One region of the Variovorax sp. 278MFTsu5.1 genome, then DNA from elsewhere that is predicted to be linked to it. Evidence: predicted binding sites of a transcription regulator. Region 1 holds the regulator's gene; the other holds the start of a gene.
What was found. Region 1 encodes NrdR, which represses ribonucleotide reductase genes. Its sites were predicted from a motif close to CACNANATNTNGTG; they were not measured.
Positions count from the first base shown of each region.

Region 2: a site for NrdR is predicted at 8,014-8,027, ahead of ABL844_RS05210 (ribonucleoside-diphosphate reductase subunit alpha). Genes of this name have one in related genera too.

Region 1 is NZ_CP157622.1:4,002,724-4,017,767, forward strand. Features, by position in the region: gene ABL844_RS18635 (DUF748 domain-containing protein) at 1-3,570, opposite strand, end outside; gene ABL844_RS18640 (lytic transglycosylase domain-containing protein) at 4,241-5,077, shown strand; ZMP/ZTP riboswitch at 5,119-5,242, shown strand; gene glyA (serine hydroxymethyltransferase) at 5,284-6,528, shown strand; gene nrdR (transcriptional regulator NrdR) at 6,571-7,014, shown strand; gene ABL844_RS18655 (type IV pilin protein) at 7,045-7,506, opposite strand; gene ABL844_RS18660 (PilC/PilY family type IV pilus protein) at 7,517-10,681, opposite strand; gene ABL844_RS18665 (pilus assembly PilX family protein) at 10,709-11,413, opposite strand; gene ABL844_RS18670 (PilW family protein) at 11,410-12,219, opposite strand; gene pilV (type IV pilus modification protein PilV) at 12,216-12,758, opposite strand; gene ABL844_RS18680 (GspH/FimT family pseudopilin) at 12,755-13,258, opposite strand; gene ribD (bifunctional diaminohydroxyphosphoribosylaminopyrimidine deaminase/5-amino-6-(5-phosphoribosylamino)uracil reductase RibD) at 13,465-14,586, shown strand; gene ABL844_RS18690 (riboflavin synthase) at 14,631-15,044, shown strand, end outside.
Region 2 is NZ_CP157622.1:1,189,880-1,204,923, forward strand. Features, by position in the region: gene prmA (50S ribosomal protein L11 methyltransferase) at 1-166, shown strand, start outside; gene ABL844_RS05190 (zinc-ribbon and DUF3426 domain-containing protein) at 250-1,779, shown strand; gene ABL844_RS05195 (carbohydrate kinase family protein) at 1,846-2,748, shown strand; gene ABL844_RS05200 (histone H1-like DNA-binding protein) at 2,850-3,359, opposite strand; gene ABL844_RS05205 (ribonucleotide-diphosphate reductase subunit beta) at 3,556-4,815, opposite strand; gene ABL844_RS05210 (ribonucleoside-diphosphate reductase subunit alpha) at 5,007-7,931, opposite strand; gene ampD (1,6-anhydro-N-acetylmuramyl-L-alanine amidase AmpD) at 8,281-8,892, opposite strand; gene ABL844_RS05220 (sigma-54-dependent transcriptional regulator) at 8,879-10,453, opposite strand; gene ABL844_RS05225 (two-component system sensor histidine kinase NtrB) at 10,459-12,156, opposite strand; gene ABL844_RS05230 (PP0621 family protein) at 12,153-12,413, opposite strand; gene ABL844_RS05235 (cytochrome C assembly family protein) at 12,415-13,230, opposite strand; gene ffh (signal recognition particle protein) at 13,346-14,734, shown strand; gene ABL844_RS05245 (AAA family ATPase) at 14,802-15,044, opposite strand, start outside.

The DNA.
Region 1 (15,044 bases):
GGCGCGCTTGTACACGGCGGTCAGCAGCTCGGGGTATTCGGCGTCGGTGACGGGCGGCACGTCGGTGCCGGTCTGGCCGCCGCGCACCGCGACGCGGCGCTTCTCCGCATAGGCAAGCTGGCGCACCCGCTGGCGCTGGTAGGCATCGCGCTCCTTCTCGAGGCTGGAGGTGCCCACCACCGTCATCTGCAGCGTGGGCCGGTCGGTCAGCGCCTTGGCGACCTTGTCCAGGCTTTCCCTGGCGGAGGCGCTCAATTCGGAACTGCCGGGTTCGAAGGTGATGGCGCTCGATTCGCCGCTGCCGCCGCCCAGGCCGCCCGTGAGCAGGCTGAACGGCGCCGTCACCGCCTTCACGACCAGGTTGACCACGGCCTTCCAGATCAGCGGGCCGACGCTGAACTGCGGGTCGTTGAGCGAGCCGCTGAGCGGCAGGTCGACGTCGATCACGCCGTTGCGGTCGGCCAGCAGCGCCACGGCGAGCTTCACCGGCAGGCTGTTGGTGGACCCCGCCACCTCGTCGCCGAACTGCAGCTGGTTGAGCACCAGCTTGTTGGTGGCCGTGAGCTGGCCGTCCGGCGCGACCTTGTAGTTGACGTCCATGCTCATCTTGCCGCGCTCGATGCCGTGGCCGGCGTAGCGCACCGAGTATGGCGACAGCGGCGCCAGGTCGAGGTCGCGCATCCTGGCGGTGATGTCGAGTTCGAGCGGCTTGGCCAGCGGGTTGAGCTTGCCGGTGATTTCCAGCGCCGCGGTCTGCTGCGCCTTGCCGCGCAGCTCGAGGTCGGCGAGCGCGGGCCGGCCGCTCTCGCCCTTGGGCGGGTTCGACGAGAACGAGCTGAGCTTGCCAGTCAGCTCGCTCAGGTCGGCCGAGTAGTTGGGCTTGACGAACAGGTCGGTGAAGTCGATCTTTCCGTTGACCAGGCTCATCGGGCCGAAGTTGATGACCGGCGCCGGCCCCGAATCGGCTGGGGCCGCCGGCGCGGCAGCGGTTGCCGCCGCCGCCGGCTTGGCGGGTTCGGGAGCCGCGCCGACCATTTCCTCGGCCGACATCGGCCTGCCGCCGGCGGCCTTCGGCGCCGAGGCCTTGGCTGCCGTGGTGGTGGTCGTGCCGCCCGGGCCCTTGCGGGTGCTGGCCTCGCCAGCTGCCGCGGCGGCAGCGGCCGCTTCGGCCTCGCCCTTCTTGGTCAGGCTCAGCAGGTTCAGCCGGCCGGTGGGGTCGACGATCACGCGGGCAAAGAAGTCGGTCAGCGTGGTTTCGCGCACGTCCACGTTCGGCGGGGCGTTGGGCGCGAGGCTGACCTGCAGGCCGCGCAGGCTCAGCGTCTTCCAGCTCAGCAGCTGGTTGTTGTTGCGGTCGAAGCCGGGCGACTGGGTCAGCGAGACGCTGTTGGCGCGGAAGTCGTCCAGCGCGGTGTCGCCGGCCAGCTTGACGCTCATGCCCGCCGGCGACGTCGCGTAGCGCACCGTGCCGCGATAGCTCGCGAAGGCGCGGCGGATGTCGACATTGAGGGAATCGGCGTAATAGGCCTTGAAGGCGTGCGCGGGGAAGGACGCGATCTCCACCCTGCCCTCGGCCGCCAGCGGCTTGAGCACGATGTTGCCCTTGTAGTCGAAGCGGCCGGGGTCGGAACGCCCGGAGCCGATGCGGCCCGAAACCTCCAGCGGCGAAGTCGTATTGGTTTCGGGCGCGAGCTTCTGGGCGTGCAGCTTGAAGGCCGTGACCTCGACCGTCACCGGCGTTGCGCCTGCCTTGTCTGAATAAGAGAGCGCGCCGTTGTCGACCGCCAGCGTGCCGACGGTCAGCGCCCAGGGCTTGGTGTTGGCACCGGGCTGCGGCGTTTGGGCGGCCGCGGGCTTGGGTGCGGCGACCTTGGCTTCGGCCTCTTTCGTGCTGCCACTGGCGGGCGTCTTGAGCCAGCGCTCGAACATCCAGCGCTTCTCGCTGTCACGCTCCACGCGGATCTTGGGGTTGGTCGCGGTGAACGAAGCCACGTTCAGCGTGTGCTTCGTCATGTCGGCCTCGGCGTCGACCAGCTCGAAGCGCCCGACACTGGCCAGCGCGGTCTTGCCCTGGGTCAGCGCCAGGCCGTCGGCAGCAACGCGGCGCGCCTTGAACTTCAGGTCGGGCTGGGCCCAGGCGATGTCGATCTGGCCGCTGAGCTTGCCGTCGAGCGTGGGCTCGAGGCTCTGTGCCAGATAGGGGGCGGCCAGCGACAGCGGCAGCGCGTCGACCTCGGTCTGCACGTCGGCCACCTTGTCGGTGGCGCTGCCCTTGAACTTGAGCGAGGCGCCGGCGACGGCAGTGCTGCCGCTGAACTCGGCCGGCTTCTCCATCGGCCAGGTGACGCCCGCGACGTCGATGCCGAGGTCGGTCAGGTCGACGGCCGCGGCGGGGTTGACGGTTTCGTCGCGCCAGCCGATGCGACCGCCGTTCAGGGCCACCTTGTCCACCTGCACCTTCAGCGCCGGCTTCGGCGCGGGCTTGCCTGCCGCCGGCGCGCTAGCCGCCGCGGCGGGCGGCGGGGCGACCTTCTCCGCCGCACCGGTCGCCGGGTCGGTCGCGAGCAGGTTGAGCCTGCCGGCCGCGTCGCGGGCCACGGCGAGCTGAGGGTTGGCCAGGGCCACCTCGCTCAGATGGAACACCGACTCCAGCGGACGCACGTCGGCCAGCCCCAGCTTGAGCGACTCGAAGGCCAGCAGGTCGCGCCCGCGCGCGTCGGCGACCTTGGTGGTGTGGGCCTCGACCGTGCCGGTGATCTTCAGCCCGGTAGTGGCGGCCTGCTCGAAGCCGATCTTCAGGTCGGCGTCCAGGCTGCCCGCCTGCAGCTTCACCGGCAGGCCGCCCGGGATGTAGCCGAGGTACGGCACCAGGTCGAGCCCCTTGAACTGCACGTGGGCGTCGGTCTTGCGGCTGTCGGCGAAGGGCGTGGTGAAGGCGGCCGAGTCGAACTTGCTGCCGTTGAGCGCGAAGGCGAGCTTGGGCTCGGTGTTGATGTCGCGCTTGGAGTCGAGGTTGCTCAGGAAAGGCACCTTGAGCACGAAGTCGCGCAGCTCGTGCTTGCGCTTGACGGTCTGGTCGTCGAAGTCGACCGAGCCGCCATTGATCGCGATGTTGTAGATGGCGAAGCGCGCGGGCTTGGCGTTCGGGTCGGGCGGCGGGCCGGCCGCGAGCCTGGCCAGGATGTCGTCGATGTCGTACTTGCCGTCGGCCAGGTGGGTGAGCAGGATGGCCGGGCCGTCGATGGTGACGGCGTCGATCACCGGCGCGAGGCGGAAGATCGACTGCAACTCGGCGTCGGCATAGATGCGGTTGACCGCCACCTGCGGCTTGCTGCCATCGGCGGTGGCAATGCGCAGGTCGTCCAGGGTGAGTTCGAGGGTCCAGGGCTTGAAGTCGATCTTGCCGACGGTGACCTGGCGGCCGAGCTTCTCGCTCGCGATCTTCTGGAGCTGGCTCTTCGCGATCGGCGGCACTGCCAGCCAGGCGATGACCCAGATGGCCAGCAACGAAAGCAACGCGACGATCCCACGCCGCACCCATTTGTTCTGTTTGATCGAAGCTACGTCCATCGCTGGAGTGTGCCGCAAACATGCGCCGACGCTAGGTACGCAGAAAGGACGCAGGCCTCGTCCCGGAAGAATTACCGAAGAAAGGTCTTCATCGGCTCTCCCAGATGAAGAAAGCCCGGTGAGTCGACGGAATGTCTAGTCACCGGGCTTGATGGCGGGCCCAAAACCCATGCCATCGATTCGCGCGACGGGAAGTCAATGGTTCCCGCCGTGCTGGCAGCAAGAGATTGCCACCGTGGCTCCTCGACCGCCGAACCCTCGGACTTGCACCTCGGGTTTCCCGGGCCTCGGAAGAACGCCTGAAAAGCCAGGCCCGTCCAGATTAGGCGTCGCTCCCTCCGATTGCAAACGTGTTTTACAAAGGGATTTCCCCTAAGCCGAAACGCCTCGGTGAGAGCCATTTTTTAAACAACTATTAGCATAAAAAAACAAATACTTATACTTGACCGGGTATTTAGCCACGCTAGAATCCGCGCTGCCCTGACTGCCCGACGCAGAGGGGCCACCTGAATCCGCTGCCGAATTCCCCCGGCTTGATCAGGCCGCCGCGCTCCCAACCAACCCCACACTCCTTGCGCGGAGCCTGATTCGTACCAATCCAAGCGCCGCTGCCTTCATCCCTCGCCTTCGATGGCGTTGCGAATCGGGTGCCGCACAGAAAGGAAGAGCGATGAACAAGGCGTTTGATGTCACGGCCCGCGGGCTACGGACTTTCCTGTCCGATGTGGCAGACGGCTTTTTTGAAATCACCCACAACGGGTTTGCACTGGTCGGTCTGGCCATCGTGTTCGCGGCCCTCGCCCTGGTGGCACGGCCCGACCTGCGCAAGACCGGCGAAGAGGAACTGATGGGCTGGCTGCAGTCGCGCAAGCCCGCGCCCGAAGCCACCGACCTCGAGCCGACCGCCATCGAGCGCACCACGGCCGCGAGCCCCGCCGACCTGCCCAAGCAGCAGGCGGCCGTGGCCTACTGGCTGAGCAAGAAGTACCGCGTGGCCGCCGAGCCGCTGAGCGTGCTGGTGGCCGAGGCCTACGGCATCGGCAAGCGCACGAAGATCGACCCGACCCTGATCCTCGCGATCATGGCCGTCGAATCCAGCTTCAATCCCTTCGCCCAAAGCCAGGTCGGTGCCCAGGGCCTGATGCAAGTCATGACCCGCGTGCACGGCGACAAGTATGAAAGCGCGGGCGGCACGCTCACCGCGTTCGACCCGGTCACCAACATGCGCGTCGGCGTGAAGGTGCTGCAGGAATGCATCGCCCGCGCCGGCTCCCTGGAAGGCGGCCTGCGCTACTACGTGGGCGCGGCCAACCTCGAGGACGACGGCGGCTACGCCGCCAAGGTGATGGCCGAGCACGAGCGCCTGCTGCAGGTCGCCAACGGCCGCGCGCCGTCGACGATCACGCCGACCGTGCGTCCGCAGCCGATCCCGGTGGCGGCGCCTCCCGCCAAGCGCGAGGAAGGCAGCGAGCCGGCGAAGGTGGCCCTGCTCTCCTCCGTTTCCTGAAGGAGTTTTCGCCGCGCGGGTACAGCCTCCTGAGCTACACTCGCCCGGTACGCGACTGGCGATAGGCGCAGCACTCTGCAAGGTGCCCCGCGCTGACGTGGAATACCACTGGGAAGCGTACCGCCTGGTCACACAGGCGTTCAGCCGTTCGCCTGGGCAGCCCTTGTTTGGTTGAAGAACAAGGACCTCGTCTTCAAAGGACTGCCATGTACCAACGCAATATCCTGGTCGAACAGACCGACCCCGAAATCTGGGCCGCGATTCAAGCCGAGAACGCACGCCAGGAACACCACATCGAGCTGATCGCCAGCGAGAACTACGCCTCCCCGGCCGTCATGGCCGCACAGGGCTCGCAGCTCACCAATAAATACGCCGAAGGCTACCCGGGCAAGCGCTACTACGGCGGTTGCGAGCACGTCGACGTGGCCGAGCAGCTGGCCATCGACCGCGTCAAGCAGATCTTCGGCGCCGACGCCGCCAATGTGCAGCCGCACTGCGGCGCCTCGGCCAACGAAGCCGTGATGCTAGCCTTCCTGAAGCCCGGCGACACCATCATGGGCATGAGCCTGGCCGAAGGCGGCCACCTGACCCACGGCATGCCGCTGAACATGAGCGGCAAGTGGTTCAACGTCGTGAGCTACGGCCTGAACGACAAGGAAGAGATCGACTACGACGCGATGGAGCGCAAGGCGCATGAGCACATGCCCAAGCTGATCATCGCGGGCGCCTCGGCCTACTCGCTGCGCATCGATTTCGAGCGCTTCGCCAAGGTGGCCAAGGACGTCGGCGCGATCTTCATGGTCGACATCGCCCACTACGCCGGCCTCGTGGCCGCGGGCGTGTACCCCAACCCGGTGCCGCACGCGGACATCGTCACCTCCACTACCCACAAGAGCCTGCGCGGCCCGCGCGGCGGCATCATCCTGATGAAGTCGCAGCACGAGAAGGCCATCAACAGCGCGATCTTCCCGGGCCTCCAAGGCGGCCCGCTGATGCACGTGATCGCCGCCAAGGCCGTCGCGTTCAAGGAAGCCATGTCGCCCGAGTTCAAGGCCTACCAGCAGCAGGTGGTCAAGAACGCCCAGATCGTGGCCGAGACCCTCACCCAGCGCGGCCTGCGCATCGTGAGCGGACGCACCGAAAGCCACGTGATGCTGGTCGACCTGCGCGCCAAGGGCATCACCGGCAAGGAAGCCGAAGCCGTGCTGGGCAGCGCCCACATGACGATCAACAAGAACGCGATCCCCAACGACCCGGAAAAGCCGATGGTCACCAGCGGCGTGCGCATCGGCACCCCCGCCATGACCACCCGCGGCTTCAAGGACGAAGAGGCCCGCATCACCGCCAACCTGGTTGCCGACGTGCTCGAGAACCCGCGCGACGCGGCGAACATCGAAGCCGTGCGCGCCAAGGTTCACGCCCTGACCAGCCGGTTCCCGGTCTACCGCTGACCTGTTGTCGGCCCGTAGAAAGAAGAAAGAAGTCCTGGCCGCATGAAATGCCCGTTTTGCGGCCATCTTGAAACGCAGGTCGTCGAGACCCGCGTTTCGGAAGACGCCGACTTCGTCCGCAGGCGCCGCCAGTGCAGCGCCTGCGACAAGCGCTTCACCACCTACGAGCGGCCCGACGTCAACTTTCCCGTGGTCGTGAAGAAGGACGGCAGTCGCGCCGACTTCGACTCGACCAAGGTGCGCGCCTCCATGATGCTGGCGCTGCGCAAGCGCCCCGTGAGCATCGAGCAGATCGACAACGCGCTGCTGCGCATCGAGCAGAAGCTGCTGGCCAGCGGCCTGCGAGAGATCGACTCGACCAAGGTCGGCGAGCTCGTCATGCGCGAACTCAAGAAGCTCGACAAGGTCGCCTACGTTCGCTTCGCCTCGGTGTACCGCAGCTTCGAGGACGTGGACGAGTTCCGGCAGCTGCTGCGCGACATCTGATCGACGCTGCCGCCCTTGCCCGGCCGGCCCTCAGCGGGTCCAACAGAGCTGAACCAGCGAATCCGCGACGCTCGTGCGTCCTCCGGCAAGCTTGACTCCTTGATGGTTCACCGTGAGCGTGCCGCACTCGTCTGCGGCTGAAGCGCCCTGAGGTACGGCCTTCAGGGTGTAGCTGCTCTCGCTCCTGTCGACATAGCCGATGTCGTAGCTGGCCGAGCCGGACGACGGCGACTGCTTCAGCCCGGCCGGCAACGCAACGCTGGTGGGCGGATATCTGCCGTTGGCCGTCAGGTAGCGCTCGTTCCATTGCGCCGCCTGCAGCAGTTGCTGCTTCGCATCGGCACGCTTGGCCCGCAGCACATAACGCGTATAGCTGGGATATGCGATGGCGGCGAGGATACCGATCGCCGCCGTCACGATCATGAGTTCGATCAGCGTGAAGCCGCGCGAACGAGTTTGCCGGCTGGCTTGTGCTCCGGGATGGTTGTCCATGGCTTTCGTTTCAGTTGCTCGAGATCAGGCTGCGCCAGCCGAAGCGGCGCACGTTGTCCGGCCGGGTGACTGACTTGCAGTCGCCCGCGGCATTGCAGATCACCTCCGTGCCCTTCTGCCGGTTCTGCGGCTGCAGGACGAGGTCGCTTCGGCCGGAGCGGTTTCGGAACCCCGCGTAGGCGCCCACCGCGCCGGCCGTGGTGTACGAAATGCCCGCCGGCGCGGAGCCGCTGAAGAAGTCGATCAGCAGCGACCACCCGTCGTCGCCCGTTCCCGCCGTGCAGTCGACAGAGTTGCTGCTCGATCCGGGGATGGTTGTCGAGAACAGGCCGATGCCGCTGCCCAATGCTTGGCCGGGATAGACGACGCGCTCGCCCGCCGTCGGCAGCTTCAGATACCAGCCGCGCCGGGCCTGCGAACCGCCGAAGCTCACGCCGTTGCGGGAGACGGTGCGCAATTCGGTATCGCCTTCGTGGACGGGGGTATCCCCGATGGTCTGCGCCACCAGGTCGGTGGAGGCCGCGGTGCCGGAGCTCCCGTTGGCCGGGTCACGGATGCCGTAAAGGTATTGGTCCGCAGTGGAGCTTTCGTCGCCCGAGGCGAACAGCCGTCCGGTGCCGAACACCACCATGTAGCCTCCTCGAGGATGCCCGACCACGAGGGGCGCTGCCGTGATCGGCTGGCTGGCGCCTGCCGCGAACAACGGCTTGTCGTCGAGGCCGGAGGCAGACTCCGAACCGGCCGCGCGGCGCTTGTCGAAGGGCCCGATGGTGGCCGTCCACCGGCGGCTGTCGGTGCTGCTGAGGTCGAACTTCCAGAGATTGCCGAGCAGGTCGCCGGCGTAGACGAGATCGACCTTGCCGTCGCCGTCATGGTCCACCGGACGTGGCGCGGACAGCCCGTTGCCCGTGTCTTTCCCCTGCGTGGCCGGGGCGGGAATCTTGAGGATCTCCTTGTCGCCATCGAGATACTGGATCCACAGCACGGCTTTCTCGCTCTTGCTGTTGTAGCCGTTGCCCAGGATCAGGGCCTTTCGGTCGTTGCTCAACTGCGCGACCTGAAGTACCCGCCCCGAAAAGGAATCGAGCGCGGGCTGCTGGAACTGATGGCCCAGGTCGTCGTCCGCAAGCGCGGTCGTGTCGATCAGCGCGATGCTGGCGGCCTTGCGCTCGTCGACGTTCTCGGGCCTGGTGACGTCGAGCACGAAGTAGCCCTTGCCACCCGCGCCCAGCGTGCCGACCAGCAAGGACTTCCAGTTCGCCGCCTTCTGCTCGTCGGTCGTCCTGGCCGGGGATTTCGGCCCCATGTAGATGTCGGCGACGAAGGGACTGCCGTCGACGTAGTACCGATGGGTGTAGCCGGCTTCGCTGAGCCGATTGAGATTCGGCGCCGCCGCCGTGCCGTAGAGGCCTTCGGGCACGTAGGCGAACGCCTCCTTGCCGGTGCTCGCATTGAAGGCATGCAGCATGCCGTCGTTGGCGCCCACATAGACCATCGGCGCGCGGGGGATGGCCGCGAAGGCCGCATAGGCGTCGCCGGTGAAGCCGCTCTTCGGCTGTCCCGCGTACCAGACGCTGGAGCCCACGATGTCGCCAAGCACATGGCCGCGCTTGCGGAACTGGCGGCCGGTGCCCTCGTTGCTGCGATCGCCGCGCAGGAAGTCGAGCACGGCCCTGCCGAAGGCGGTGCTCTCGGCGCCGGTGTCGGTGCTGGCCTTGAGCGCGGCCTTCTGAGCGTCGCTCAAGTCGGCCCACCTGAAAGGCACGCCCGCGCCAGTGGTCGCCGCGCGGCCCGCCGACGCGGCGGTGGTGCCGGAGAAGCTGAGCACGACGCGATCCCGGTCGTGCGCGCCGGCGCTTGCCATTCGGGTATCGAGGAGGTCGCGCGCCGACCAGTCGGATTTGGCGACCAGCTTGCCGTCGGTGCCGAACTTCGTGGCGCCGAGGCTGCCGGACCAGTCGGCCGTGTCGTAGCCGGCCCGATAGACGGAGGTGCCTGTCGAGACCCTGGAAGCGCTTGCCGAGATGGATGTCAGCGGTTTGCTGGAGTTGACCAGAACCTGTCCGAGGATCGATCTGAATGCGCTGCTCAGGGCTTTGGCATTGGAGGCCGGCGTGAACGTGCCGCGGCTGTTCAGGGCGGCATGCCAGAGGTCCATTCGCGCATTGCCGTTGAACGGATCAAGCCATTGGATCGAGCCATCGACCACGCCGGCATAGTCTTCGCTGTAGGTAGGCTGCGAGGCCGTCGTCGAGATTTTCGGTCGAGACCACCAGGTGCCCGCGGCACCGAACCCGATGAAGTGGGTCGTCAGGTGCTGCCAGGTGGCCGGATCGTTCTTGGGGTTCCAGTACTCGGAGACCTTGGCGCGCCCCACTGTCACGTCGCCAGGCTCGGCGATGATCTTCTTCAGGTTGTTCGGCACGCCGGGTTGCAGGTCACGGGCCCAGTACTCGAAAGCCAAGTCGGCGAGCGTCGGGCGCTTCATCCTCCCGAAGTTGTCGGCATAGGGTGGGCGCGGCGCATAGAGGGTGCCGTCGGGGAGCGAGCGGTGCGTGCCATCTTCGTTGGCGACGATGGGCATGAAGCTCTCCAACCCCGAGGGCGGCCAGTAGTCGCCGTCGGTCATGAAAATGTGGAACGACCTGCGGCAACCCGAGTGCGAGGCTCCCGCCACGCCCGGATCATCCGAGAAGGGACTGTGCTGCCCCGTGGTCTGCATGTATTGGCCGGCACGGGTCATCATCTCGTGCAGAGGCGTGCCCCCCGTCGCCTGGATGGCATTGACCCAGGACATGAAGTTGGCGCGGTGCGTCCGGTCCAGCGAACGCATCAGGTTCGCGTTGACACGTCCGCCAATCTTGCAAGGGCGCGCCCCGCTCGCGAATGCAGCGCAGTTTCGGTCGGTGTGATCGTCGTTCAGCGCCTGCCAGGCGAGGCGGATGCGGTGATCGGGAATGCTGGCCTCGGAGAAGTTCTCCTTGAGCGCCGCCTGCAGGGCGGCCATGCCGCTGCCGTACATGCTTCCGGAGTTGTCGACGGAAACGATCACGTTCGGCGCCGGCTCCGCGACCGCGGAATTTCGCGGCACCTGCGCCAGCGGGTACTGCGCGGCGTGCACGACGGCCTGTGCCAGCACCAGGCCGGACACGACGGCGCGCCCCGGCAGCTTCATGATCCTCATCTTTTTCTCTCCCTGTATTCAGTTCACTCCGGAGACCGGGTCCGGATCGAAGGACACCTGCAGCTCGACTTTCGTCGCGCCGTCTTTGCCGGTGCTGCGCAGTCCCGTGGCAGTCGCCGTGATGCGATACAGCGGGTATTTGCTGTTCCGTCGGTCGATCACCTCGATCCAGTACCTGGCGCCGGCCAGCGCCGGCCTGCTGGCCTTGGGCGCTCCGGTGAACTCGCCGTACCTGGCGGACTTCGCCTTGTAGGCATCTGCGCGCCAGAAGCGGTAGGCCTCGCTGCCGTGGGCGGCAGCGACAGAACCCGCTTCCGAGAAGTAACAGATGCCCCGATCGCAGCTGTTGGGGCCGTCGTTCATGTAGACGGTGACCCAGCCCGTATCCCGGTCGGGAAAGACGCGACCGTCCTCCGCCTTTCGGCAAGGCGCCGTGGCGAGCGCCGAGCACGCCACGTAGGTCTTGCTCGCGGAATCGAAGGCCAGTTGCCGGATGTCGCGCTCCGCATCCAGCAGCGCTGCCTCGGCAGCCTCGAAGGCGCGCTGGTATTCGCGCTGGTTACCCGCCATCGACTCGAGAAGCACCGCGGTGCGCGCCCCGCCGATCAGCAGCAGGGCCGAAAGCAGCAGCATGATCATCACGATGAACAGCGTGAAGCCATGCTGCGCCGGCAGTTTGCTGGCCAGCCTGTGGGCGGGACCTGTCGCCTTCGCCGTGCTCACAACGCCCCCAGGTCGTTTCGCAGCGAGAACACTGCCGTATAGACACGCCGCAGCTTGCCGTCGCCGCTCGTCTTCGAGACCCCGTCGCAGTCGACGTAGCTGCCTGCAGGGTTGCTCCTCGAGGTGCCCGCGAGCTGCAGGCAGATGCGTACCGTCCGGACGTCGCGAAAGCCCTCATCGACGTCGTCGGCCTTCACGTAGCGCACCACCTGCCGGCTTCCGGACATGGCGCTGACCCCGTACATGACGTCGAAACGCTCCACGCCGTCGATGACCGGCTGTGGAATCGCGTTGCCGCTTCCCTGGCACCTGAGCGTGTAGTTCGACACATAGAACTCGCTGGTGATGAGCCGCGCGTTGCCCTGCGCTTCGGGGGCGGTACGGTCGTATTCGCCGCCCGAAGACCGCCCTGGCTCCTGACCCAGGCAGTCCTTGAAATAGTCGGGGTTCGGCGCGTAGCCCAGCTTCAGCTTGTCGTTGCCGGAGCCGCTCTCGGACTCCACGCCCTTGATCGCGAAGAAGGCGGGCTCGTCTGTCAGGTTGGTGTCCCGGCCGGCGGTGGTGTTGAAGTAGTAGAGCGGCTCGGTGGGATCGATGGGGATGTAGCCGGCCTGCCGTATCTGCTGGCCCAGCAGCCTGAAAGCCAGCGCCGAGGACTGGTTGAGCGTGTTGACGTCGTCGCCGGTCATGGCGGTACTGCGCGTGCCGAGCATGGCCGCGATGGCGGCCAGCACGATCAGCATGCCGACGACCAGCGCGACGAGGAACTCGACCAGCGTGAAGCCGGATGGCGTTCGGCGCTTCATGGCTGCGGCACCGCGACGGCGACTTCGAGGCAGGCCTTGCCCGTGGGGCACTGCCAGTCCGGGTCGGGCGCGATCGGGTCGAGCACTGCCGGCTCGTCCCAGGCGACATGCAAGAACAGCATGCCGCCCGCCGTCGCGCTGGCCTTCACGTCGGCCACCCCGCCGGGCAAGGCAGCAGCTACCGCGCGCTTCCAGCCCCAGATATCGTGCGCCGCCAGTTCGGCGGCATTGCATGCAGCCCTGGCTCCCTCGCAGGACGGCTTGGGGCCGCTGGCTGCTGCGGCCGACCAGTCTGTCACGTACTTGCTGGGCGTCGTCGCCGCTGCTGCGGGATTGGCGCGGATGCGATCGGCCATGTCGCCGGCGAGTTGCATCGCGAGGTTCTGGTTGCTCGCGCCGACGCTGTCGACCAGCACGCGAACCTGGAAGCCGGCCAGCGCCAGCAGGCCCAGCGATAGCACGAGCAGCGCGACGAGCGCCTCGATCATCGAGAAGCCCCGCTGCACCTGTTGCACCCGGCGAAAGCAAAAGCGCTTCATGAGCACGGGCCGTCCCCCTTCACCAGCCGCATGCGCCCGCCGAGCGCGAGGCATACCGCGACGATGTTGGATGAATCGGCGCTGCCGGCCGGACGAAGGCGAAAACGGCCCGGACCGGTCGAGTAGCCCATGGGGTCGAACGACATGGCGCCAGCCGCGCCCTTCTCGATGGAGACACGGCCGTCGGGGTCCTGTCGCTTGAGGAATTCGGCGGCGTCGCCGCTTCCGACCAGCGTCTCCCAGCCGCAGCTCCAGTCCCGGCCCTGGCACCCCGTGCGCTGCTGCATGGTCACCTTCACCCCTCGGCGAGCCGCCTCGGCGCGGGCGTCGGCGATGCTCGCCATCAGCGCCTTGGCCATGGCTTCGACCCGGTACCGTTCGACGAGGCCGCTGAAACTCGGCAGCGCCAGTCCCAGCATCACGGCCATCAGTACGATCACGACCATCATCTCGATGAGCGTGAAGCCTCGTTCGGACGCGCAGAATCCGTTGTTGTCCATGTCTTGCCGCCCGCCGCCTTGCACCTGCGTGCCGGACGGGCGCTCCTCCCTGATTTCGATGGGCGCGAATTCTATTTATCCGATTTACCGCTGGCCGGCCAATAACGCCAATTGCGCGACAGGCGGTCAGAACAAATGGACTGGCGGCAAATTGTTTTCGATGGATTTCGAAATTGACATTTGCAATTCAATTGATTTAACAAAGAATGACAAAACAAAATCCGAATTTCATGATCCAGGCCCTGGATCTCGCGCGCCAGGCCGGCCCGGAAACCGATCCGAACCCCCGCGTCGGCTGCGTGCTGGTGGCCTCCGACGGCACGGTGATCGGGCAGGGCCATACCCAGCAGGTCGGTGGTCCGCATGCGGAGGTGATGGCGCTGCGCGATGCGGCGGCGCGGGGCAATTCGGTTGCCGGGGCGACGGCCTGGGTCACGCTGGAGCCCTGCTCGCACCACGGCCGCACCGGCCCGTGCTGCGATGCGCTGGTGGCGGCCGGCGTGGGCCGGGTGGTGGCGGCGATGGCCGACCCCAATCCGCTGGTCGCCGGCCAAGGCTTCGAGCGGCTGCGCGCCGCCGGGGTCGAAGTCGAGGTCGGACCCGGCGCCGACGACGCACGGGAGCTCAACCTCGGCTTCTTCAGCCGCATGGTCCGCAAGACGCCGTGGGTGCGGCTCAAGGTCGCGGCCTCGCTCGATGGCAAGACCGGCCTGCGCAACGGCGTGAGCCAGTGGATCACGTCCGAGCCCGCACGCGCCGACGGCCACGCCTGGCGGGCGCGCGCGAGCGCGGTGCTGACCGGCGTGGGCACCGTGATCGAGGACGACCCCAGGCTCGACGTTCGCCTCGTGCAGACCACGCGGCAGCCGCGCGTGGTGGTGGTCGACAGCCAGCTCCAGACCCCCCCGGGCGCGAAGCTCTTCATGCCCGGCCGCCCAGTCTGGATCTACGCGGCGGTGCAGGATGAACCGAAAGCCGCCGCCCTCGAGGCGCGCGGCGCCACGGTCACCTGCCTGCCCAATGCGCAGGGCAAGGTCGACCTGGTGGCGATGCTGAAGGATCTTGCCCGCCGCGAGGTCAATGAATTGCACGTCGAGTCCGGCCACAAGCTCAATGGCTCGCTGCTTCGCGAAGGCCTGGTCGACGAATTGCTGGTCTATCTGGCGCCGAAATTGATCGGCGACGGACTGGATATCGCCTCCGGCATTCACGCCGGCGGCCCGCTGACTGAATTGGCGGGCGCCCTGCCCCTCGAATTCCGAGACTTCGAGCAGATCGGCCCCGACCTGCGCATCGTCGCCAGGATCGCCGGACGGGATACCTTCTAGCCCGGCCGCCGCGTAGCCCCTTCGTTCTCTGCGAAAATGTCGGGATGTTCACCGGAATCATCACCGGCGTGGGGCGCATCGCCGCCATCCACGACCTCGGCACCACCTCCTCCCATGGCAAGAGACTCAGCATCGAGGTGCCCGCGGGCTACCTCGACGACGTCGGTCTCGGCGACAGCATCGCGCTCAATGGCGCCTGCATGACGGTCACCACGCTCGCTCCCGAGCGCCAGCAGTTCACCATCGACATCTCCGCCGAATCCCTCGACAAGACCGCGGGCCTGACCGACGAGGGCAGTCGCATCAACCTCGAGAAGGCCCTGCGCGCGAGCGACCGCCTCGGCGGCCACATCGTGTCGGGCCACGTGGACGGCATCGGCAGCGTCAGCCGGTTCGAGCCGGTCGGCGAAAGCTGGGAACTGCGCGTGGTCGCGCCCGCCGCGCTGGCCCGCTTCCTC
Region 2 (15,044 bases), 2.8 Mb from region 1:
GCTCGCGCCGCTGCTGCGCGGCCATGTGAAGGCGGGCGGCTCGCTCGTCATGGCCGGCATCCTCGAACGCCAGGCCGACGAACTGAAGGAAGCCTACGCACCGTACGCGGTGCTCGAAGTCAGCGACAGCGAGGACGGCTGGATCCTCATTACGGCCCGCTGCTGAGCTGCTGCGGCGCACGCGGCCGGTTTCTTGCGTGGCCTTGAGCCCCTCGCGCGGCGAGGGCCCAACCCTACAATCGCCCGGTCATGAGTCTCGTCACGCGCTGCCCTGCCTGCACCACCACCTTCAAGGTGGTGCGCGACCAGCTTCGCATCTCGGATGGCTGGGTGCGCTGCGGCCGCTGCAGCAATGTGTTCGACGCGACGCTCGACCTGCACGAGACATCCGAAGGGACCGGCGGGACAGCGGTCGCGCCTGGTGCGTCGCCGGCGGTGCAGGGCAGTGGCTTCATGCCGGGGCTGGTCGAGCAGCCTGCTGCGGAGCCGGCGCCTTCGCCCGAGCCTCCCGCGCCTTCGCCTGCACCGGAACCCTTGCCCCCGGCCGAGCCCGGACTCGAGGAGCCGGAGCAACCCCTGTCGTCATCCGCCGAGGATGCGGACTTCTTTGACGACGAGCCCGAGCATCAGCGCCAGCGCAAGGATTGGCTCACGGACGAGGAGCACCTGCTTCCGCCGGATGCCCTGGTGCTCGACCCCACGCCGAAGACCGTGTCGCCGCTGGTGCAGTCGCCGCCTCCTGCCCCGGCGTCGCCGCTGCCCGCGTTCTCGCTGACCCTGCCCGAGCACGGCCTCGCCGCCGACGAGCCGTGGTCCGACCTCGACGCCACGCAGCCCGCCTGGAAGCCGCCGCCGAGCACGCTGCCGCCGTTTCCGAACATCGACCTGAATCTTGCGTCTCCGCCGCCCGCGCCGCCACCACCGGCGCCGCCGCTGCCGGTTACGCCGCGCATCGTCAAGACGCGCACGCTCATCCAGCGTGCGAGCGATGACGACGCCGCCGACGACGGTGGTGCCGCGGACGAACGCGAGCAACTGGAGAAGGAACACGACCAGGTCCAGATGCAGAAGGCGCTGCGCCGGGCTCGTGCAAAGTCGGCCAAGATCGCAAGCGCCAAGGCGCGCGAGGAGCGTGCGGCCGCGAAGGCATCGCCGGCCCTGGTGGTGCGGGAAGAGACCGAAAGCGGAGCCGACGAGCCCGATCCGGTGCTCTCGCCGATCTTCGAGCCGCCGCCGGGGCATCCCTTCGCGGAGGACGACGAGCCGCTGGAAAAGGCACCGGGCTTCTGGCAGCGCAGGGGTGTGCGGGTGCTGCTGGTCCTGCTGGCGGTTCTTGCGGCGCTGTTGCTGGTTCTGCAGATCGTTCGCCATGAACGGGACGGCATCGTCGCGCGCCAGCCCAACCTGCGGCCCACGCTTGCGGCGCTGTGCCAGTACACCGGCTGCGAGCTCGGCGCGCTGCGCCAGATCGGCGACATCGTGATCGAAGGCGCGGCCTTCGCGCGCGAGAAGAGCGGCGGCAACGACTACCGCCTGAGCTTCACCCTGCGCAACGGCGCCACGGTGCCGCTCGCGATGCCGGCCGTCGAGCTCTCGCTGCTCGACACGCAGGAGCGCGCCGTGGTGCGCCGCGTGCTGATGCCGGCGGACTACGGCGCTCCGGCCGTGTTGCAGGCGCGCGCGGATCGCGCGGCCTCGCTGCCCCTGACCTTGTCCGCTTCGGAAGCGGCGGCGCTGCCGCCCGTCGCGGGCTATCGCGTCGAGGCTTTCTATCCCTGAGCGGGGCTCGTGCGCGCGTGTGTCCTTCTCGCTTTCATCCACCACTCAACACACCAACGGCTAACCATGGCAGCAGTGATTTGCGGTTCCCTCGCATTCGACACCATCATGACTTTCGAGGGCCGGTTCGCCGACCAGATCCTTCCTGATCAGTTGCACATCCTCAATGTGTCGTTCCTGGTGCCGACGCTACGCCGCGACTTCGGCGGCTGCGCGGGCAACATCGCCTACAGCCTCAATGCGCTGGGCGGCACGGCGCTGCCTATGGCCACGCTGGGCAGCGATGGCGCCACGTACCTCGAGCGCATGCGCTCGCTGGGCATCAGCACGGAGTTCGTGCGCCAGCTCGACGACACCTTCACCGCGCAGGCGATGATCATGAGCGACGTCGACAACAACCAGATCACCGCCTTCCACCCCGGCGCGATGCAGCAGGCGCACGTCACCAAGGTGGCTGCGCGCGAGGACATCAAGCTCGGCATCATCGCCCCCGATGGCCGCGACGCGATGCTGCAGCACGCTGAGCAGTTCGCCGCAGCGGGCATCCCGTTCGTGTTCGATCCGGGCCAGGGCCTGCCGATGTTCGATGGCGAGGCGCTGCGCCATTTCGTCGATCTGGCGAGCTGGGTGGTGGTGAACGATTACGAAGGAAAGATGCTGTCGCAGCGCACCGGCTGGAGCCTTGCGGAGATCTCCAGGCGCGTGCGTGGCCTCGTGGTCACGCTGGCGGCCGAGGGCTGCGAGATCTGGATCGATGGCGAGCGCGAGCACGTGCCGGGCGTGGTGGCCACCGAGGTGGTCGAGCCCACGGGCTGCGGCGACGCATGGCGTGGCGCGCTGCTCTTCGGTCTGGAAAAGGGCTGGCCGCTCGCGCAGTGCGCGGCGCTGGGCAACAAGGTCGGCGCGATCAAGATTGCGCAGCGTGGCCCGCAGAACTACGAGATCGATCGCAAGGCGCTGGGCGTCTGATCTTCTCTTTGAGAGAGCGCCTGGAAGGGCGATAAGGGGCGATAAAAAAAGCCCGGCACCGTGAGGTGCCGGGCTTTTTGCCTTCAAGGCCGCTGAGAAACTCAGGGCTTGCTGGCCGTGGGGAACGGCCAGGCTGCCTGGGGGTTCAGCGTCGTTTGCGCCGCAGGGGCAGGCGCTACGGCGGCAGCCTTGGCAGGAGCAGCGGCCTTGGGAGCCTTCTTCGCAGCAGGCTTCTTGGCAGCAGGCTTTTTCGCGGCTTTCTTGGCCGCAGCCTTTTTGGCAGGGGCCTTCTTGGCAGCAGCCTTCTTCGCAGGCGCCTTCTTGGCAGCGGCCTTCTTCGCCGGGGCCTTCTTGGCAGCAGCCTTCTTCGCAGGCGCCTTCTTCGCTACGGCCTTCTTGGCAGGAGCCTTCTTGGCAGCGGCCTTCTTCGCCGGTGCTGCCTTCTTCGCTGCTACCTTCTTTGCCGGAGCCTTCTTGGCAGCGACCTTCTTGGCCGGTGCCTTCTTGGCGGCTACCTTCTTGGCAGGAGCCTTCTTGGCGGCGACGGCCTTCTTAGCCGGAGCCTTCTTTGCAGCGGCTTTCTTAGCCGGAGCTTTCTTTGCAGTTGCCATTTCTATTTCTCCTTGATCAAGTTGAAAAAATCAACCTATTGAAGCACTCCACGCACGTTGGGTAACGTGAAGCGATTCATGGTGTTGGAATCTTTGCTCCAGCACCATGAACACCTGAGCCCTCGTCCATGCCGCGCTCTTCGGCGCGATCGGTGGCAAGGGCAATTCTTGAATTCATTAATTCTTTTCGAAAGATTCAATCCCAGGAGAGCGCACCACCCGACTGGTATTCGATCACGCGGGTTTCGAAGAAATTGCGCTCTTTCTTCAGGTCAATCATTTCGCTCATCCACGGGAACGGATTTTCTTCGTTCGGGAAGAGCGTTTCGAGGCCGATCTGCTGTGCACGCCGGTTGGCGATGTAGCGCAGGTAGCCCTTGAACATGGAGGCGTTCATGCCGAGCACGCCACGGGGCATGGTGTCTTCGGCGTATCTGTATTCGAGCTCGACGGCACGCAGGAAGAGTGCCTTGATCTCCGCCTTGAACTCCGCCGTCCAGAGGCCGGGATTCTCGAGCTTGAGCTGGTTGATCAGGTCGATGCCGAAATTGCAGTGCATCGACTCGTCGCGCAGGATGTACTGGTACTGCTCGGCGGCGCCGGTCATCTTGTTCTGGCGGCCCAGCGCGAGGATCTGCGTGAAGCCGACGTAGAAGAAGAGGCCTTCCATCAGGCAGGCGAACACGATGAGCGACTTGAGCAGCTTCTGGTCGGCCTCGGGCGTGCCGGTGTGGAAGTTGGGGTCGCTGATGGCGTCGATGAACGGGATCAGGAACTGGTCCTTCTCGCGGATCGACGGCACTTCGTTGTAGGCGTTGAAGATCTCGCTCTCGTCCAGGCCGAGCGACTCGACGATGTACTGGTACGCGTGCGTGTGGATCGCTTCCTCGAAAGCCTGGCGCAGCAGGAACTGGCGGCATTCGGGCGCCGTGATGTGGCGGTAGGTGCCCAGCACGATGTTGTTGGCGGCCAGCGAGTCGGCGGTCACGAAGAAGCCGAGGTTGCGCTTGACGATGCGGCGCTCGTCTTCGCTCAGGCCGTTCGGATCTTTCCAGAGCGCGATGTCGCGCGTCATGTTCACTTCCTGCGGCATCCAGTGGTTGGCACAGGTGGCGAGGTACTTCTCCCACGCCCACTTGTACTTGAACGGCACCAGCTGGTTGACGTCGGTCTGGCCGTTGATGATGCGCTTGTCCGAAGCCTTGACGCGCTGGGTGGATTGGGTGGCGACTGCGGGCGTTGCTGCTGCAGGAGCGGCGGTGGCAACCGGGCGCACCTGCGCGCCGTCATCGAGCGTGCTGAAGGTGCGGAGGGTGGGTTGCGCGACGGAAGACGAAGCCGGAGCGTCCACCGAACGGCCTGCGGGCAATCCGCCGGTCGATGCGTTGTGGTGCTGCAAACCTTGTTGCATATCCTTTGGTAAGGAGGGCTTGACTTCTTCGTCCCAGGTCAACATAGAAAAATCCAATGCTCAAATTATCGGAGTAACGATGTGAGTTGCAAAGTGCTCGTTCACATCGCACGCCATTTATGTGGTTGTTATGTTGCTCGCATGCATCGCGCGATGTCAGTCAATGCCTTGATTGATTGAACGTCGCGCGATTTCGCGAGCACCTCACTGAGTTGTTGTCGCGAGCACCGAAGCGTTTATTGGCACGCTTCGCAGGTCGGATCGTCCACGCCGCAGAACGCGATGTCGGTGGCGGGAATCGCGCTCATCTGCGCCTTTGCCGCAGCAGCAGCGGCTTCGAGCGCGCTCATGCCGGAGGAAGAAGTCGCTTCGCCGTTGCCCGACGACACCGCGTTGAGGCGGCCCGACTGCACCGTCGACTTCTCTGCGTGCGTCGCGCTCTGCGTGCGCAGGTAGTACGTGGTCTTCAGGCCGCGCAGCCATGCGAGCTTGTAGGTGTCGTCGAGCTTCTTGCCCGATGCGCCGGCCATGTAGATGTTCAGCGACTGCGCCTGGTCGATCCACTTCTGGCGACGCGCGGCGGCTTCCACCAGCCACGTGGTCTCGATCTCGAACGCGGTGGCGTAGAGCGCCTTCACGTCCTGCGGCACGCGGTCGATGGGGCGCAGCGAACCGTCAAAGTGCTTCAGGTCCATCACCATCACGTCGTCCCACAGGCCCAGGCGCTTGAGGTCGCGCACCAGGTAGTGGTTGATCACGGTGAATTCGCCCGACAGGTTCGACTTGACCGAGAGGTTGCCGAAGCAGGGCTCGATCGAGGCGTCCACGCCGATGATGTTCGAGATGGTCGCGGTCGGAGCAATCGCCACGCAGTTCGAGTTGCGCATGCCGTCGGCCTTGATCTTCGAGCGCAGCGCGTCCCAGTCGAGGGTGGCCGAGCGGTCGACCTCGACGTAGCCGCCGCGCTGCTTCTCGAGCAGGTCGAGCGAGTCGATCGGCAGCACGCCCTTGTCCCACAGCGAGCCCTTGTAGCTTGAGTACTTGCCGCGTTCCTTGGCCAGCTCGGTCGAGGCCCAGTAGGCGTGGTAGCAGATGGCTTCCATCGACTCGTCGGCGAACTGCACGGCTTCCTGCGAAGCGTAGGGAATGCGCAGTTCGTACAGCGCGTCCTGGAAGCCCATCAGGCCCAGGCCGACCGGACGGTGGCGCAGGTTCGAGTCGCGCGCCTTCTTCACGGCGTAGTAGTTGATGTCGATCACGTTGTCGAGCATGCGCATCGCGGTCGACACGGTCTTCTTCAGCTTCTCCTGGTCGACCTTGCCGTCCTTCAGGTGCTGCAGCAGGTTCACCGAACCCAGGTTGCACACGGCGGTTTCGGTGTCGCTGGTGTTCAGCGTGATCTCGGTGCACAGGTTGGACGAGTGCACGACGCCGGCGTGCTGCTGCGGCGAGCGCACGTTGCAGGCATCCTTGAACGTGATCCAGGGGTGGCCGGTCTCGAACAGCATCGTGAGCATCTTGCGCCACAGATCGGTGGCCTGGATGGTGCGGCTCGGCTTGATCTCGCCGCGGGCAGCCTTCTCTTCGTAGGCGACGTAGGCCTTCTCGAACTCGGCGCCGAACAGGTCGTGCAGGTCGGGCACGTTGGAGGGCGAGAACAGCGTCCAGGTGCCCTTTTCCATCACGCGGCGCATGAACAGGTCGGGGATCCAGTTGGCTGTGTTCATGTCGTGCGTGCGGCGGCGGTCGTCGCCGGTGTTCTTGCGCAGCTCCAGGAACTCCTCGATGTCGAGGTGCCAGGTTTCGAGGTAGGTGCAGACGGCGCCCTTGCGCTTGCCGCCCTGGTTCACGGCCACGGCCGTGTCGTTCACCACCTTCAGGAAGGGCACCACGCCCTGCGATTCGCCGTTCGTGCCCTTGATGTGGCTGCCGAGCGCGCGAACGCGGGTCCAGTCGTTGCCCAGGCCGCCGGCGAACTTCGACAGCAGCGCGTTTTCCTTGATCGACTCATAGATGCCGTCCAGGTCGTCGGGCACCGTGGTCAGGTAGCAGCTCGACAGCTGCGAGCGCAGCGTGCCGGCGTTGAACAGCGTGGGCGTGCTCGACATGAAGTCGAACGAAGACAGCACCTCGTAGAACTCGATGGCGCGCGCTTCGCGGTCGATCTCGTTGAGCGACAGGCCCATGGCCACGCGCATGAAGAAGGCCTGCGGCAGCTCGATGCGGGTCTTGCGCACGTGCAGGAAGTAGCGGTCGTACAGGGTCTGCAGGCCGAGGTAGTCGAACTGGTTGTCGCGCTCGGGCTTCAGGGCCGCGCCCAGGCGGGGCAGGTCGTACTGCAGCAGCTTCTCGTCGAGCAGGTCGTTGTCCACGCCCTTCTTGATGAACTGCGGGAAGTAGTCGGCGTAGGCGGATGCGCGTTCGGCGGGCAGCACTTCGCGGCCGATGATCTCCTTGAAGATCGTGTGCAGCAGCAGGCGTGCGGTGGCGAAGGTGTAGTCGGGGTCTTTTTCGATCAGCGTACGGGCCGCCAGGATCGAGGCCTTGTAGACCTCGTCGAGCGGCACGCCGTCGTACAGGTTGCGCATCGTCTCGGCGACGATGGGAGCGGCCGTGATGCTGTCGCCCAGGCCTTCGCAGGCCGACTCGATCAGGCTCTTGAGCTCATTCAGGTCGAGCGCGACCAGTTCGCCCTTGTCCAGCACGTGCAGCGCGGGAGCGGCCGGCACTTCCTGCTCGCCCTGCTTCGAGCGCTCCTGCGTGCGGCGTTCGCGGTACAGCACGTAGGCGCGGGCGATCTCATGGTGGCCGCCGCGCATCAGGCCGAGCTCGACCTGGTCCTGCACGTCCTCGATGTGGAAGGTGCCGCCGCCCGGACGGGAACGCACCAGCGCGCGGATCACGCCCTGCGTGAGCGTGTCGACCGTCTCGCGCACGCTGGCCGATGCCGCGCCCTGCGTGCCGTGCACGGCCAGGAAGGCCTTCATCATCGCGATGGCGATCTTGTTCGGCTCGAAGGGAACGACGGCGCCGTTGCGGCGGATGATCTGGTAGTGGGCCAGGTTCTGGCCGGCGGGGGAGCCAGCAGTGTCTCGCTGCTGCTGCGACGGCGTGGAGGGGATGGCACGCGGGGTCGATTGGGGGTTCAGGGCTGTTTGCATTCGCTTCCTCTCAGTTGGCAATTCTTGTTGGATGGCGGCACCTGGCCCGGCGCCGCACCGGTGTACGGTACCGGACGGGGGACACTATATCTAGGGTGCACGGGGCGTACAACCCACTAGATGTAGCGTTTTCCAATGGATACAAGGATTGCCGGTATTACTTCCGCAATAGAACACCTGCAAAGATGCCCCATGAATACTGGCCTATGGTCCTGCAACCCGCATGGGCCGTGGCTTGCAGGCCGATTTGGGCCTGCAGGGCGCATGGTTGCTGCATCGCGCGTTTGAAAGATTCTCTTTGCTGCGGCGCATGAGCGTCGCATCGCAAGCCGCCGCGCGATTGAAAAAATTAGCGCCGGATCACCTGCTCGGGAAACATCTGTGGATTCCAGCCGAGCTGTTCGCGCAGCAGGCGCCAGTCGAAGCCGGCGCCCGGGTCCTGCTTGCGCCCCGGCGCGACGTGCTCGTGGCCGGCGATGTGCCCGACCGGAAAATGCTGCGCGATGGCGGCGCAAAGGCTCGCGAGCGTCTCGTATTGAGGCTCCTCGAAGGGCTGTCCTTCCAGGCCCTCCAGCTCGATGCCGATGGAGTAGTCGTTGCAGTTTTCGCGGCCGCGCCAGGACGACACGCCCGCATGCCAGGCGCGGTCGTCGCAGCTCACGAACTGCCAGAGTTCGCCGTTGCGCCGCACGTAGAAATGCGACGAAACCTCCAGCCCGCGTATGGCCTGGAAGTAGGGGTGCGCATCCCAGTCGAGCCGGTTGGTGAAAAGCCGCTGCACCTCGTCGCCGCCGTACTCGCCGGGCGGCAGGCTGATCGAGTGCAGCACGACGAGGTCGATCTGCGCGCCCAGCGGCCGGGGCCCGAAGTTGGGAGAGGGCAGTGCTTTCGCGAAGCGGTACCAGCCGGCCCGCCAGAGTGCGTCGCCAGACGCCGGGGGGGCTTCTTCAGTCGTCGGCATGGCTGCTGTTCGCACCATCGTCGCCGTTGGGCGTGGTGATGCCCAGCCGCGCGATGCGGTAGCGGATCTGGCGCAGGCTCATGCCGAGCCGCGCCGCGGCCGCGGTGCGGTTGAAGCCGCTCTCGTGCAGCGCGCGCACCAGGATCTCGCGCTCCTGCTGGTCGAGGTAGGACTGCAGGTCGGAAGGCAGCGGCGGCGGTGCGGCCCTGGGCGGTGCCACCACGGGTGCGCTCGGCGCCGGTGTCGGCACTGCCAGCGCATCGGCACCGATGGGCGACAGCGGCGCCGGCGCGGAGGACGCAGCAGCTTCGGCCGCGGCCGTGAAGCCGCCCATCAGGTCGAGATGCAGCTCGTCGCCGTCGTTCAGCGCGACCGCGCGGTGCAGCAGGTTCTCGAGCTCGCGCACGTTGCCATTCAGCGGATGCTGCGCGAGGCGGCGCAGCAGATCGTCGGACAGATGCGGCACCGGCAGGCCGCCGTCCTGTGCGATGCGCGAGAGCAGCGCGCTGCACAGCGCGGGCAAGTCCTCGCGGCGGTCACGCAGCGCGGGTACCGCGATCTCGATCACGTTGAGGCGGTAGAAAAGGTCTTGCCGGAAGCGGCCGGCCTGCACTTCGGAGTGGAGGTCCTTGTGGGTGGCGCTGACGATGCGCACGTCGACGGCATCTTCCTGCGTCGAGCCGATCGAGCGCACGCTGCGCTCCTGGATCGCGCGCAGGAGCTTCGACTGCATGGCCAGCGGCAGGTCGCCGATCTCGTCGAGAAAGAGCGTGCCGCCGCGCGCGGCCTGGAAGTAGCCGTCGCGGTCCTGCGAGGAGCCGGTGTAGGAGCCCTTCTTCGCGCCGAAGAACTCGGCCTCGAGCAGGTTCTCGGGAATCGCGCCGCAGTTCACCGCGACGAAGGGGCCTTCGCTGCGCTGGCTGCAGGCATGCACCGCGCGCGCGACCAGTTCCTTGCCGGTACCCGATTCGCCGCGCACCAGCACCGGCGCCATGCCCCGCGCCACCTTGGCGATGCGTGACTTGACCAGCCGCATCGGCTCCGATTCGCCCACCAGCCGGTCGAGCGCGGCGATGCCGGTGCCGGACGTAGGCGCCGCCTCTGCTTCGGCCCTGTTGCTTCCAGCGGGCGTCGCCTGCACAGGCTTGGCCAGCGGCTGCGGCGTCGTCCGCGCCTGCACGGCGGAAGCCACCACCGCGCGGAACTGCTTGAGGTCGACCGGCTTCGTGAGGTAGTCGAAGGCGCCGGCCTTCAGCGCCTCCACCGCGTTCTCGGCGGAGCCGTAGGCGGTCATCACCACGCAGCGCTCGCTGCGCTGATTCTTCTGGATGCGGTGGATGATCTCCATGCCCTGCCCGTCGGGCAGCCGCATGTCGGTGATCACCGCGTCGAAGCGCGCGGCCTCCAGGTGCTGCCAGGCTTCCGACACGCTGCCCGCCGCCTCGACGCGATAGCCCTCGCGCAGCAGCGTCAGCTCGTACAGCGTGCGCAGATCGGGCTCGTCGTCGATGACCAGGATCTGCGCCGGCCGCTGGGTGGAAGAAGAGGGGGAGTTGCTCACGGGCGCTATTGTGTCAGCCGGTTTTCGCTGGGGGCGAAGCTGACGAAGAATTCGTTGCCCTCGGGCCCGCCCGGCACCAGCGCGCGGCGCTCGTAGCCGATGGTGGCGCCGTGCCGCCGGCACAGCTCGCGGCACAGGAAAAGGCCCAGGCCGCTGGAGCGGCTCTCCGAGGAGAAGAACGGCTCGAACAGGTGCCGCTGCACCGCCGGTTCGAGCGGTGCGCCGTCGCTCCACACCATCAGGCTCGGGCGGCTGGTGCCGCTGCGCTGCAGCGCGGTCAGCACCTGGATCGAGCCCTCGCGCGTGCCGGCGTAGCGCGAGGCGTTGTCCAGCAGGTTCACGATCAGCCGGCGCAGGTGCTCGGCGTCGAAGCGCACCTCGCTGGCGGGCGCGTCGAACGACATGAGCACGCCCTTGCGCTGCGTCTGGCGCACCCATTCCTCGGCCAGCACCTGCACCGCAGGGTCGAGCACCAGCTGCTCGCCGAGCGAGAGCACGCGCTGCTGGCGCGCGCGGGAAACGTCGAGCACGTCGTCCACGATGCGCGCCAGGCGCTGCGCGTTGTGCTGCACCATGCTCGTCAGCTTGCGGTGCGCGGGGTCGGTCAGGTCTTCGTTGAGCAGCGCGCTGGCCTGCGTGATGGCGGCCAGCGGGTTGCGGATTTCGTGCGCCACGGCGGCCGACATGCGGCCCATGGCCGCCAGCTTCTCGGTGCGGATGCGGGCCTCGAGCTCGCGCAGGTCCTGCAGGAACATCACGCACAGGCTGTCCGCGCGCTTCTCGCTGGCGGGCGTGAGGCGAGTGCGCACGCGCACCTCGCGCGCCGCGCCGCGCGCCTGCGCCACCGGAATTTCCTCCGTCTGCGGCGCCCGGCGCGCGAAGGTCTGGCGGGCCAGCGCGGCGAGTGCGTGCCAGGCCGGCTGCGCATGCAGCGGGAAGGGCAGCGTCAGCCTGGCCAGGCCCTGGCCGAGGATGGCGTCGGCCGCGGGGTTGGCCGCATGCACCAGGCCCTCGGCGTCGATTACCAGCACGCCTTCGCTCAGCGTCTCGATCACCAGGTCGTTGACCTGCGCCTGCATCTGCGCGCTGCTGCGGTTGCGCTGCGCCACCGCTTCCTCGCGCGCCAGCCGGCGGGCCATCTCGTGCGCGAGCAGCGCCACCACGAAGAATCCGGTGCCGGTGAGCGCCGCCTGCACGAAGCGCGGCGACGAATCGGCTGGCTGCTGCAGCCAGTGCCAGCCCGCGTCGGCCAGCAGCAGCAGCGTGACGGTGGCAGTGGTGCCCAGGCTCACGATCATGGTGCCCAGCACCGCGCTCATGAGCACCGGCAGCGCGAACAGCGGCGTGTAGTTGACGTTGCCGCCCTGCAGCACCTGCAAGGCGGCGAAGGCCGCCAGGTCGATGCCGATGGTCATCAGCCACGACGCGGCGAAGCCCCGGATCGGCGGCTGGAAGCGCGAGTAGCGCATGCCCAGCCACGTCGCGGCCAGGTACAGCGCCGAGACGGCGATGGCCGCCGTCTGCATGGTCTGGCCGATCGCGAACGCCACGCCCTGCAGCAGCACCAGCACCAGCGCGACGAAGCAGCGCGCGCCCATGAAGCCGCGCCAGAGGCGGCCCAGCGCCGAGCTCTCGGCCGGGCCCTGGTCGAGCACGTCCCAGTCGGTGACCGGCTCGCCGCGCGACCACAGGGGCGTGCTCATTGCTGCGTGGCGGCTTCGCGGTGCGCGGTGCTGCAGTAGACCGCGCCGCCGGGGCCGGCGATGGCATCGGTCGCCGGCAGGTGCAGGCCGCAATGGGCGCAGCGCACCATGGCCTGCGGCTGGCTGGCGGCCGTGCGCTGCTGTTGCCGTGCCTTGGCCGCGCGCTCGCGCATGGCGTCGTGCATTTCTTCGCGCCGGTTCTTGCGCCAGAGCCAGATCGCGACCCAGAGCACCGCGAGGACGAGGAGGTATTTCATTTCAGACGGGGGGGCGCGCGAGAACCACTTCGAGCACGAAGCGCGAGCCGACGTAGGCCAGCAGCAGCAGCGCCGAGCCGGCATAGAGCACGCGGCGCGCGGTCCGTCCGCGCCAGCCGAAGCGGGCGCGGCCGATCAGCAGGATCGCGAAGCTGATCCAGGCGAGCACCGAGAAGATGGTCTTGTGGTCCCATTTCCAGGCACGGCCGGCGGCGCCGTACAGCTGCTCGCTGAACAGCAGGCCCGCCAGCAGCGTGGCCGACAGCAGCACGAAGCCGGCGGTGACGAAGCGGAAGGTGAGCCGCTCGAGCGTGAGCAGCGGCACGCCGCCTTGCGGTTCCACGGCCGCGGCCAGGCGGATCTGCTTCTCTGCGCGGGTGATGAGCCAGGCGTGCACCACCGCGGCGCCGAAAAGGCCGTACGAGGCGATGCCCAGCGCCAGATGCAGCGGCAGCCACGGCGAGGCCGTCACGTGCAGCGGCGTGCCGGGAAACAGGATGGCCAGCAGCACCGCGGCCGCGCCCAGCCAGGCGAGCGCGCGACGCACCTTCAGTTGCGGATACATGCGGCTTTCGACCGCGTAGACAGTGAGCACCAGCCAGGCCGTGACCGACAGCGCGGGCGCGAAACCGAAGCGCGGTTCGCTGCCGACGAGACCATGGGCGAGAGCGGCGGCGTGCAGCAGCCATGCGATCCCGAGCGTCCATTGGGTCGATTGGCGGCTGAATCTGGCGCCGGCGGCGGCGACAAAACCGTAGGCAACCGCGGTGGCGATGCCCAGAGCCACGCCGAGCGGGGAGGGGATCGCTAAAATCATCGGCCGGAGTTTAGCGTCTCGCTATTGCGTTCCCGGCGCCCGGCTTCAAGTTCTTTCCCGTCTCCCAGGCTTCTCATCCGGCCCGCGCCATAGCGGGCAGCAAGGCATCCCCCTCATGGCCACCGCCCTCACAGAAAAGTTCTCCCGCCTCGTCAAGACGATGAGCGGTCAGGCCCGCATCACCGAAAGCAACGTGCAGGACATGCTGCGCGAGGTGCGCATGGCGCTGCTGGAAGCCGACGTGGCCCTGCCCGTCGTGCGCGATTTCGTCGCCCGCGTGAAGGAGAAGGCGCTCGGCCAGGAAGTGCTGGGCTCGCTCAAGCCGGGCCAGGCGCTGGTGGGCATCGTCAACCGCGAGCTCGCCGCCACCATGGGCGAGGGCGTTTCCGACATCAACCTCGCGGCCCAGCCGCCGGCGGTGATCCTGATGGCCGGCCTGCAGGGCGCCGGCAAGACCACCACCACCGCCAAGCTGGCCAAGCACCTGATCGAGAAGCGCAAGAAGAAGGTGCTCACCGTGTCGGGCGACGTGTATCGCCCCGCCGCCATCGAGCAGCTCAAGACCGTCACCAGGCAGGCCGGCGCCGAGTGGTTCCCCAGCACGCCCGACCAGAAGCCGCTGGACATCGCGCGCGCCGCGCTCGACCACGCCAGGCGCCACTATTTCGACGTGCTGCTGGTCGACACGGCCGGCCGCCTGGCCATCGACGAAGTGCTGATGGCCGAGATCAAGCAGCTGCACGCCGCGCTCGACCCGGTCGAAACCCTGTTCGTGGTCGACGCCATGCAGGGCCAGGACGCAGTCAATACCGCCAAGGCCTTCAAGGAAGCGCTGCCGCTCACCGGCATCATCCTGACCAAGACCGACGGCGATTCACGCGGCGGCGCGGCGCTGTCGGTGCGGCAGGTGACGGGCGTGCCGATCAAGTTCGCGGGCGTGAGCGAGAAGATCGACGGCCTGGAGGTGTTCGACGCCGAACGCCACGCCGGCCGCATCCTGGGCATGGGCGACATCGTGGCGCTGGTCGAGCAGGTCACGGCCGGCGTCGACGTGGCGGCGGCGCAGAAGCTCGCCGCCAAGGTCAAGAGCGGCGCGGGCTTCGACCTCAACGACTTCCTTGGCCAGCTGCAGCAGATGAAGCAGATGGGCGGCCTCTCCAGCCTGATGGACAAGCTGCCCACGCAGATGGCCGCCAAGGCCAGCGAGGCCGACCTGAGCCGCGCCGAGCGCGATATCCGCCGCAAGGAAGGCATCATCAACAGCATGACTCCGCTGGAGCGGCGCAAGCCCGAGTTGCTGAAGGCCACGCGCAAGCGCCGCATCGCGGCCGGTGCCGGCGTGCAGGTCCAGGAAGTGAACCGCCTGCTCAACGAGTTCGAGCAGATGCAGGGAATGATGAAGAAGATGAAGGGCGGCGGCCTCATGAAGATGATGAAGCGCATGGGCGGCATGAAGGGCCTGGGCGGAATGGGCGGCCCCGGCGGGCCGAAGCTGCCGTTCTGAGCGGACGCCGCACGCACACATATATATAAGAAGGCCCGCCGGGGTGAACCGGCGGGCCTTCTGCTTTTCAGGTCTGGACCTCGTAGACCGTCTCGTGCGCCTCCACCGGCGCCGGCAGCTCCCAGCGGTGCAGCATGCGCTCGATGCCCGCGTTCGACAGCGTGGTGTCGCGCTCGCGGTTGCGGCGCATCAGCTCCGCGTGCGGCACTTCCAGGTACGCCAGCTCGATGTGCGCGTGGTAGGCCCACAGCAGGTCGAGCGTCTTGGTGCGCATCTGCTGGCTCAGGTGCGTGGCGTTCCAGACGAAGCG